Regions from separate parts of the Afipia carboxydohydrogena genome, predicted to be linked through region 1. Evidence: riboswitches for the same ligand, from Rfam matches in the RefSeq annotation. Region 1 holds a riboswitch; the other holds the start of a gene.
The links. A riboswitch is a leader RNA that binds a small molecule or an ion and turns the genes downstream of it on or off. The one in region 1 is predicted to bind cobalamin.

Region 1 (4,201 bases):
CGGAGGGTGGGATTGTCACCCGCCCCCGGTGGAATCCTGCCCATAGAACATGACCCCAAGCTCGATCGGCTCTCGCCCGCAGGCCTGGCGGTGGGCATTGATACCGCGCAGCCAGCGGCCCGCCGCGACACGCCGGCCGGCGGTCACAACGGCCGTTACATTGGCTCTACCGGCAGCGCGAACGCCGGTCACGCGCCACGTTCATTATCCAGCGCGGTCTCGCGCGGCCTGATCTTCCGGTGACAATGCGTAGACGCCGGCCCAACTGCGAAGAAGAATCAGATGATCGCGCACCGCCGTGACGCCGGGCGTGGTTTCGGCGGCGACAATGACCGCCTGACGTGCCCGATCGTCGGTGATGATGCCATGCAGATGTGCGACACCGTCGCGCACCGCGACCTGCAAACCATCCGGCCGCCAATCCGCTTCCATCAACTTGACAATCAGCCGTGCCCGGACGTCTTCGTCGCTCGCCGCAGGGCCGGTGACATCACGCGCCACCGTCGAGATGGCCCGCAGCAGGTTGGCTCGCGCGACGATGCCGACCAGCTTCCCGTCCCGCATCACCGGAAGACGTTTGACGCGGTGGGCTTCCATTGTCGTCACGAGGTCCTGTAACGGAGTGCTTTCGCTCACCGTCCAGGGATCGCGCGTCATCACGTCCCTCACCTTGCGCCCATGCGCCTGAACGTAATCCGCCGCTGCGCGGCCGCTGCCGAGAAGGAATTGCAGCCAGCTCGGACGCTTGCCATGCCCGGTGCCAATCTCGGCGCGGCGCAGGAAATCGCCTTCGGTGACGATGCCTATCAGCTTGCCATTTTCAATGACAGGCAGGCCGCTGATGTGATGATCAAGCATGGTCTCGGCGGCGGCAGCCACTGTCGTTTCAGGCGAAACGGTGATGACGTTCTGTGTCATGATCTGGCCAGTCAGCATGGGATGCTCCTTATGGTCGATCCCGTATGCCTACCAGACACTGCGCGCCGCTCTTTGAGCCGCCTCAAATGTGCGCCTTGTGTCGCACCCGGAGCGCTTCAAGAAAATATATCGTATTAAAACAATAACCTAATCCTTCTCCGCCGGCGCACGTCCGTAATACTGCACGCCCAGCTCGATCGGTTCCCGCCCGCAGGCCCGGCGGTGGGCATTGGTATCGCGCAGCGAATAGACGCAGCCGCAATATTCCTGCTGGTAGAATTCCTCGCGCTTGCTGATCTCGATCATGCGCGCCGAGCCGCCGCCCTTGCGCCAGTTGTAATCCCAATACTCGATGCCGTCGTACTTGGCGGCCGCGCGCTTTCCGCAATCGTTGATCTGCGCCATGTTCTTCCAGCGCGAGATGCCGAGCGAACTGGTGATGACCGGAAAACCGTGTTCGTGGGCATACAGCGCGGTGCGCTCGAACCGCATGTCGAAGCACATGGTGCAACGCGCACCACGCTCCGGCTCCCACTCCATACCCTTGGCGCGCGCAAACCAGTTATCCTTGTCATAATCGGCATCGATGAAACCGACGCCATGCTTCTCGGCGAAGCGTACGTTCTCATCCTTGCGCAACAGATATTCACGCTCGGGATGAATGTTCGGGTTGTAGAAAAAGATCGTGTAATCGACGCCGGAGGCGAGCATCGCCTCCATGATCTCGCCCGAGCACGGCGCGCAGCACGAATGCAGGAGAACCTTCTTCTGCCCACCCGGCGGATTGAGAATCGGTCGAACGAAATCGGTCATTGCGTGGCTCGCCTGTCGAAGGCTCTGTCTGTGAAGCCTCTATCTAATGAGAGCCTCCGTATCCGTAAAGCGCGCCCGATTCGGACGATCCGGATGGAACCAGGCACCCTCACCGAATGTCCTTGGCCACAGCCCCAGAATCGCAGCACTCTCATCGGCGCTGAAAGGCTTGAGGTTTTCACCCGGCCGCAGTCTGGCTCCGGGGATAGCGGGGACCATTTTAATCCTTTCTTGACTCTTTCAGCTAAAGATCACCACATATAGGTGTCACGGTTCCACTAGGTCTCAAAATCTAGTGGCTAAGAGGGAAGCCGGTGAACCGCGTTCCGATGCGGAAATCCGGCGCTGCCCCCGCAACTGTCAGCAGCGAGCTGCTTCGCCATTACGTCACTGGCCTTGGCCGGGAAGACAAAGAAGCCGCACCGACCTGCAAGCCAGGAGACCTGCCGCGACACCGAAACAAACGTCCACGGACGGGGTGTCCGAAGGCCGCCAGCAATCGGCATCTCGCCGAGCGCTCAAGCGCCTCGACTCCCCGCCTTCTGAAATCCGCATCACGGGGCCTGTCGATGTCGCTGAACCTGCAAACCGCCAAAACTGAAAAAGCACCGCTCATCCAGCTGAGTCTCGATTCACTGGCGCCCTCGCCGAGCGAACCGGCGATGCAGATCATCCGGCGCAACGGCACCGTCTCGCGCTTCGACCCGTCGAAGATTTCCATCGCGATGACCAAGGCGTTCCTCGCGGTCGAGGGGCACACGGCGGCCGCATCGCGACGCGTGCATGAGGCGGTCGAGCAACTCACCCGCGAGGTCGTCGCCACTCTCACCCGCCGTCTCGGCGAAGGCCGCACCTTCCACATCGAGGATGTGCAGGATCAGGTCGAACTCGCATTGATGCGCAGCGAGCACCACAAGGTGGCGCGCGCCTACGTGCTCTACCGCGAGGAACGCGCCCGCGAACGCGCGGCCGAGAAGACCGCCGCGCCCGCTTCGAGCGAACCTGCTCTGCATATGACGCTGGCGAACGGCACCCGCGTGCCACTCGACCTCAAGCGGTTCGAACTCATCATCCGCGAAGCCTGCGAAGGTCTGGACGCCGTCGATCCCGCGCCGGTGCTGACGGAAGCCCGCCGCAACCTTTATGACGGCATCAGCCAGGACGAACTCGCGCTCGCCTCGATCATGGCCGCGCGCACGCTGGTCGAACAGGAGCCGAACTACGCCTATGTCAGCGCGCGGCTGCTGCTCGACAAGCTGCGCAGCGAGGTTCTGAGCTTCGTGCACGGCACGCCCACCAGCGCCGCGCAATCCGACATGGCGACGCGCTATGCCGAATATTTCCCGGCCTACGTCAAGACCGGCATCGAATCCGAACTGCTCGATCCTGAATTGGGCCGCTTCGATCTCACCCGGCTTGCTCGCGCGCTGAAGCCGGAACGCGACATGCTGTTCCAGTTCCTCGGCTTGCAGACGCTCTATGACCGCTATTTCCTGCATGTTCACGGCGCGCGCATCGAACTGCCGCAAGCGTTCTTCATGCGCGTGGCGATGGGCCTCGCCGTGCGCGAGATCGACCGCGAGGCGCGCGCGATCGAATTCTACAATCTGCTGTCGTCATTCGACTTCATGGCCTCGACGCCGACACTGTTCAATTCCGGCACGCTGCGCCCGCAGCTCTCCTCGTGCTTCCTCACCACCGTCGCCGACGACCTCGATGGCATCTTCAAGGCGGTGAAGGACAACGCGCTCTTGGCGAAATATTCCGGCGGGCTCGGCAACGACTGGACCCCGGTGCGCGGCTTGGGGGCACACATCAAGGGCACCAACGGCGAAAGCCAGGGCGTGGTACCGTTCCTGAAAGTCGCCAACGATACCGCCATCGCCGTCAATCAGGGCGGCAAGCGCAAGGGCGCGGTGTGCGCCTATCTCGAGACCTGGCACATCGACATCGAGGAATTCCTCGACCTGCGCAAGAACACCGGCGACGACCGCCGCCGCACCCACGACATGAACACCGCCAACTGGGTGCCCGACCTGTTCATGCAGCGCGTCGAGGCCGACGGCGAATGGACGCTGTTCTCGCCCGACGAAACGCCGGACCTGCACGATCTCTACGGCCCGGCCTTTAAAGCCGCCTATGAAGCCTATGAAGCGAAAGCCGCGCGCGGCGAGATGCGCGTGTTTAAGCAGGTGCGCGCCACCGATCTGTGGCGGCGGATGCTGACCATGCTGTTCGAGACCGGACATCCGTGGATCACGTTCAAGGACCCCTGCAACCTGCGCTCGCCGCAGCAGCATGCCGGCGTGGTGCATTCCTCGAACCTGTGCACCGAGATCACGCTCAATACCTCGGCGGACGAAGTCGCGGTGTGCAATCTCGGCTCGATCAACCTGCTGAACCACGCAACGCCCAAGGGGCTCGATCAGGACAAGTTGAAGCGCACGATCACGACCGCTGTGCGGATGCT
Region 2 (4,201 bases), 1.2 Mb from region 1:
CGAGCAGGCGCACCGCGAAGGCGTGGCCCCATGGCGTGGTGATGTTCTCGCAATCGGCGGTGAAGTTGCGGATCATCTCGTTGACGCCGTTGACGCCGAGCGTGGCGAAGTGATTGCGCAGCGTGCCGAGATAGCGCTTGCTGTAGGGAAACAGCCCGTCGTCCATGTAGCGCTGCACAACTTTGCGCTTGATCTCGAGGCTGTTGCGGCCGATCTCCAGCAGCGCGTCGAGGCGGTGGAATAAACCTTCCCCGTCGCCGCGATAGAGGTAGCCGAGCCGCGCGCAGTTCACCGTGACGACGCCGATCGAGCCGGTCTGCTCGGCGCTGCCGAACAGGCCGTTGCCGCGCTTCAACAACTCGGTGAGATCGAGTTGCAGACGGCAGCACATCGAGCGGATCATGTTCGGTTTGAGTTCGGAATTGATGAAGTTCTGGAAATACGGCAGGCCGTATTTCGCCGTCATCTCGAACAGGCGGCCGGCGTTCTCGCTGTCCCACGGGAAATCGGCGGCGATGTTGTAGGTCGGGATCGGGAAGGTGAAGACGCGGCCTTTGGCGTCGCCTTTGGTCATCACCTCCATGTAGGCGCGGTTGATCATGTCCATTTCGGATTGCAGATCGCCGTAGGTGAAGCCCATCTCCTCGCCGCCGATCACCGGCACCTGATCGCGCAGGTCCTCGGGACAGGTCCAGTCGAAGGTGAGATTGGTGAAAGGGGTCTGCGTGCCCCAGCGCGAGGGGACGTTGAGGTTGTAGATCAGCTCCTGAATCGATTGCAGCACCTCGGCATAATCCAGCCGGTCCTTGCGGATGAACGGCGCCATGTAGGTGTCGAACGAACTGAACGCCTGCGCGCCCGCCCATTCGTTTTGCAGGGTTCCGAGAAAATTCACGATCTGCCCGACAGCGCTGGACAGATGCTTCGGCGGTCCTGCTTCCACTTTCCCCGGCACGCCGTTGAGGCCTTCGGTTAACAGCGTGCGCAGCGACCAGCCGGCGCAATAGCCAGCCAGCATGTCGAGATCGTGGATATGAATATCGCCCTCGCGATGCGCCTCCCCGATCTCCGGCGGATAGACATGCGACAGCCAGTAGTTCGCGACCACCTTGCCTGAGAGATTGAGGATCAGCCCGCCGAGCGAATAGCCCTGATTGGCGTTGGCGTTGACGCGCCAGTCGCTGCGGTCGAGATATTCGTTGATGGAGGACGCGACATCGACCATGGTCTTGCGGTCGGCCCGCGCCTGTCCGCGCTTCTCGCGATAGACGATGTAAGCGCGCGCAGTCGCGGCATGGCCCGCCGCGATCAGCACACCTTCGACAATGTCCTGGATGTCCTCGATCCCCGGCGTGCTGTTTGCGAAGCGTGTGCCGATGGTGCGCGCGGCCTCGTGCGTGAGACGATCCGACTCGTCATCGCCCAATGCGCCCGTCGCCTGTCCGGCGCGCGCGATCGCGGAGCGAATCCGGTTGAGGTCGAAAGGCGAGGACGCGCCGTCGCGCCTGATGACGAGAGACGGCAAAGCGAGCGGGGGTAGGTGCGCTTCGGCTTGATCATGCGAAACAGAGAGAGACATCGGCACCTCCTGATGCGGAAGGCGGATGCCGAAAGGCGCGCATGAACAATGCGGAGAGAAACCGCAGACGAACACGCGACCGCCGGACTCCCCGCCCGTGGACGTTCTGGTGTCGCGGCAGGTCTCCTGGCTTGCAGGTCGGCGTCGATTCCAGTCTTCCCGAAGCGATGATCGCATCAGTGACGTGGTTGGAATCGACTCGCTGCTGACAGTTGCGGGGGCAGCGCCGGATTTGCCGCTGTCGCGGGTTCACCGGCTTCCCTCTTAGCTACTAAATCTTGCGACTCAGTAGAACCGAGACCCATGCATTTAGTGTTATCTCGGCAAAATTGTCATTGATCGCAATCAAACCGCTTCATCGGGCCTGCCCGCGAAAGCGCCGGGCGCTCTCTATCGCGATGTGACCACGGCCGCGTGCCGACCGAGACGCGCGCGAACGGGCCGGTGATGACGGGATTGTATATCCACGCAGCCATGGAAGATGTCGCTGCCGCACGCGGCTTGCCGCAGCAACGGCGCTTCGGACGATCATCGGGAAACGGAAGATCGAACGCCAGCTTCAATCCGATCGAAAAGAAAGCCGCTTGAATTCGACCTTTTCGCGCGCCGCGTTTTCCTTAGAGGCATTCCATTTTTATAGCGCATCAAGCGTTGTATCTGTTGCCGCGCAGCTTGCTTCCACCACCTGGAATGTTTTCCGTGACGCGCAATTTCAATCTTCGACTCAAAGATGTCTCCTGCTTCTCGTTGAATGGAAACAAGAGATGCCTGCTCGCCAGCGCGGCGGTTCTTTTTGCAAGTTTCTCGATTCTTCCGCATGGCGCTTACGCACAGGAACGCCAGGAACTCCCGGCTTTGACCATCGACGCTCCAAAGCCGAACTCCAAAAGAGTCAAACCAAGACCGTCGCCCAATCGTGTGCAAGCGGCTCGCCGGCAGAATCGTAACCCAAGCCCCGTGCCACCCACGGCCTCCGAACGTGCAGCGGCGGCGGCAGTGAAATTGAACGAGGCAAAGCTGGGATATCGGGCGATGCCAAGCGCCACGACGTTACGCACAGGCGCGGCGCCACTCGATACGGCTCAGTCGGTAAATGTCGTCCCGGAGCAAGTTCTGAAGGATCAGCTGCCGCGTTATCTTGATGATGCGCTCGGAAACATATCCGGCATCACCCAAACGAATACGCTCGCGGGCACCCAAGACGCCATTATCCGCCGTGGCTTTGGCGATAACCGCGACGGATCGATCATGCGTAACGGGATGCCGCTGGTGCAAGGCCGCAGCCTTGGTCCGAGTGTCGAAAGCGTGGAAGTCCTGAAGGGACCGGCATCGCTGCTTTACGGCATTCAATCTCCAGGCGGCATCGTCAATACGATCAGTAAACAGCCTGAGTTGTACCAGCATGGATCGGTTACCTTGCTGGGGTCCACGTTCGGGGGCGGAAAGAACGGCGCGAACGGAATCTTCGACATCACGGGCCCGATTGGCGACAACGGGCTGGCCTATCGTTTTATAGGCTATGGAATGGACGAGGATTACTGGCGCAATTTCGGCCGTAACCGCGAAATGCTGGTGGCTCCGTCGCTCGCATGGTACGGCGAGAACACCACGATCAAATTGAACTATGAGCATCGTGAATTCAGCTACCCGTTCAACCGGGGCACTGCATTTGTCAACGGCTCACCGCTGCCGATTCCCGCGACGCGGCGGCTGGACGAGCCCTTCAATAAGTTCTGGGGCCGCTCCGATCTCGTTCAAACGTCGCTCGAACATAAATTCAATGAAGATTGGAAGATTACGGCAGCCTACACCTATAACGCCGAGAGCTACGACGCCAATCAGCTTCGCGCCACTTCGGTCGATGTCAATACCGGCATCGAAAAGCGCAGCAATGACGGCACGCATGGCGCGCTTAGCTATATCAATTACGGGACCAGTTACCTCAACGGCCGCGTCTGGACGGGCGATATCCTTAACGAGGTGATGCTTGGCTTCGATGCGCAAGACCGAACGATCTACAGAGCGGACCTCATCCGGCAGGCAGCGCCCAACTTCAATTTCTACAATCCGGTTTATGGCCTGATTCAGCCCGGCACCACCGTGTCTCCATCCGACAGCGATCAAACCGATAAATTATCCACGCGGTCGATCTTCCTCCAGGACACGCTGCATCTGACCAACTGGTTCTATTTGGTGGGAGGCTTGCGCTGGATGGAATACGACCAGTTGGCGGGGAAGGGCCGTCCCTTCGTCACCAACACCGATTTAAGCGGAAGTAAAATTCTTCCGCTCGGCGGGGCGATCCTGAAGCTCAACGATCAAGTATCGCTCTATGCAAGCTATACTCAATCGCTTCAACCCACATCGACGATCGCGCCACTCACTGGCGGCTTTGTTATCGATTCCAACGTCGCTCCCGAGGAGGGCACTCAATGGGAAGCAGGCATGAAATTCGATTTCAACAAGCGCCTGTCAGGCACGATAGCCTGGTACGACATCGACAAAAGGAACGTGCTGGTTTCGCAATTCAATTCATCGACGGGGCTCAACGAATACCGGACCGCGGGCAAGGTCCGGTCCCGAGGAGCGGAAATCGATGTCACGGGCAGGCTGACCGACAAC

Region 2: another riboswitch for cobalamin. It lies ahead of AFIC_RS01205 (ribonucleoside triphosphate reductase); the one in region 1 lies ahead of AFIC_RS11155 (ribonucleoside-diphosphate reductase subunit alpha).

What each region holds. Positions count from the first base shown of each region.
Region 1 covers NZ_CP113162.1:2,309,916-2,314,116, forward strand. Annotated here, with positions in the region: gene AFIC_RS11145 (CBS domain-containing protein) at 205-936, opposite strand; gene AFIC_RS11150 (epoxyqueuosine reductase QueH) at 1,066-1,731, opposite strand; cobalamin riboswitch at 1,985-2,196, shown strand; gene AFIC_RS11155 (ribonucleoside-diphosphate reductase subunit alpha) at 2,301-4,201, shown strand, end outside.
Region 2 covers NZ_CP113162.1:258,698-262,898, forward strand. Annotated here, with positions in the region: partial or broken gene AFIC_RS01205 (ribonucleoside triphosphate reductase) at 1-1,579, opposite strand, end outside; cobalamin riboswitch at 1,679-1,893, opposite strand; gene AFIC_RS01210 (TonB-dependent siderophore receptor) at 2,348-4,201, shown strand, end outside.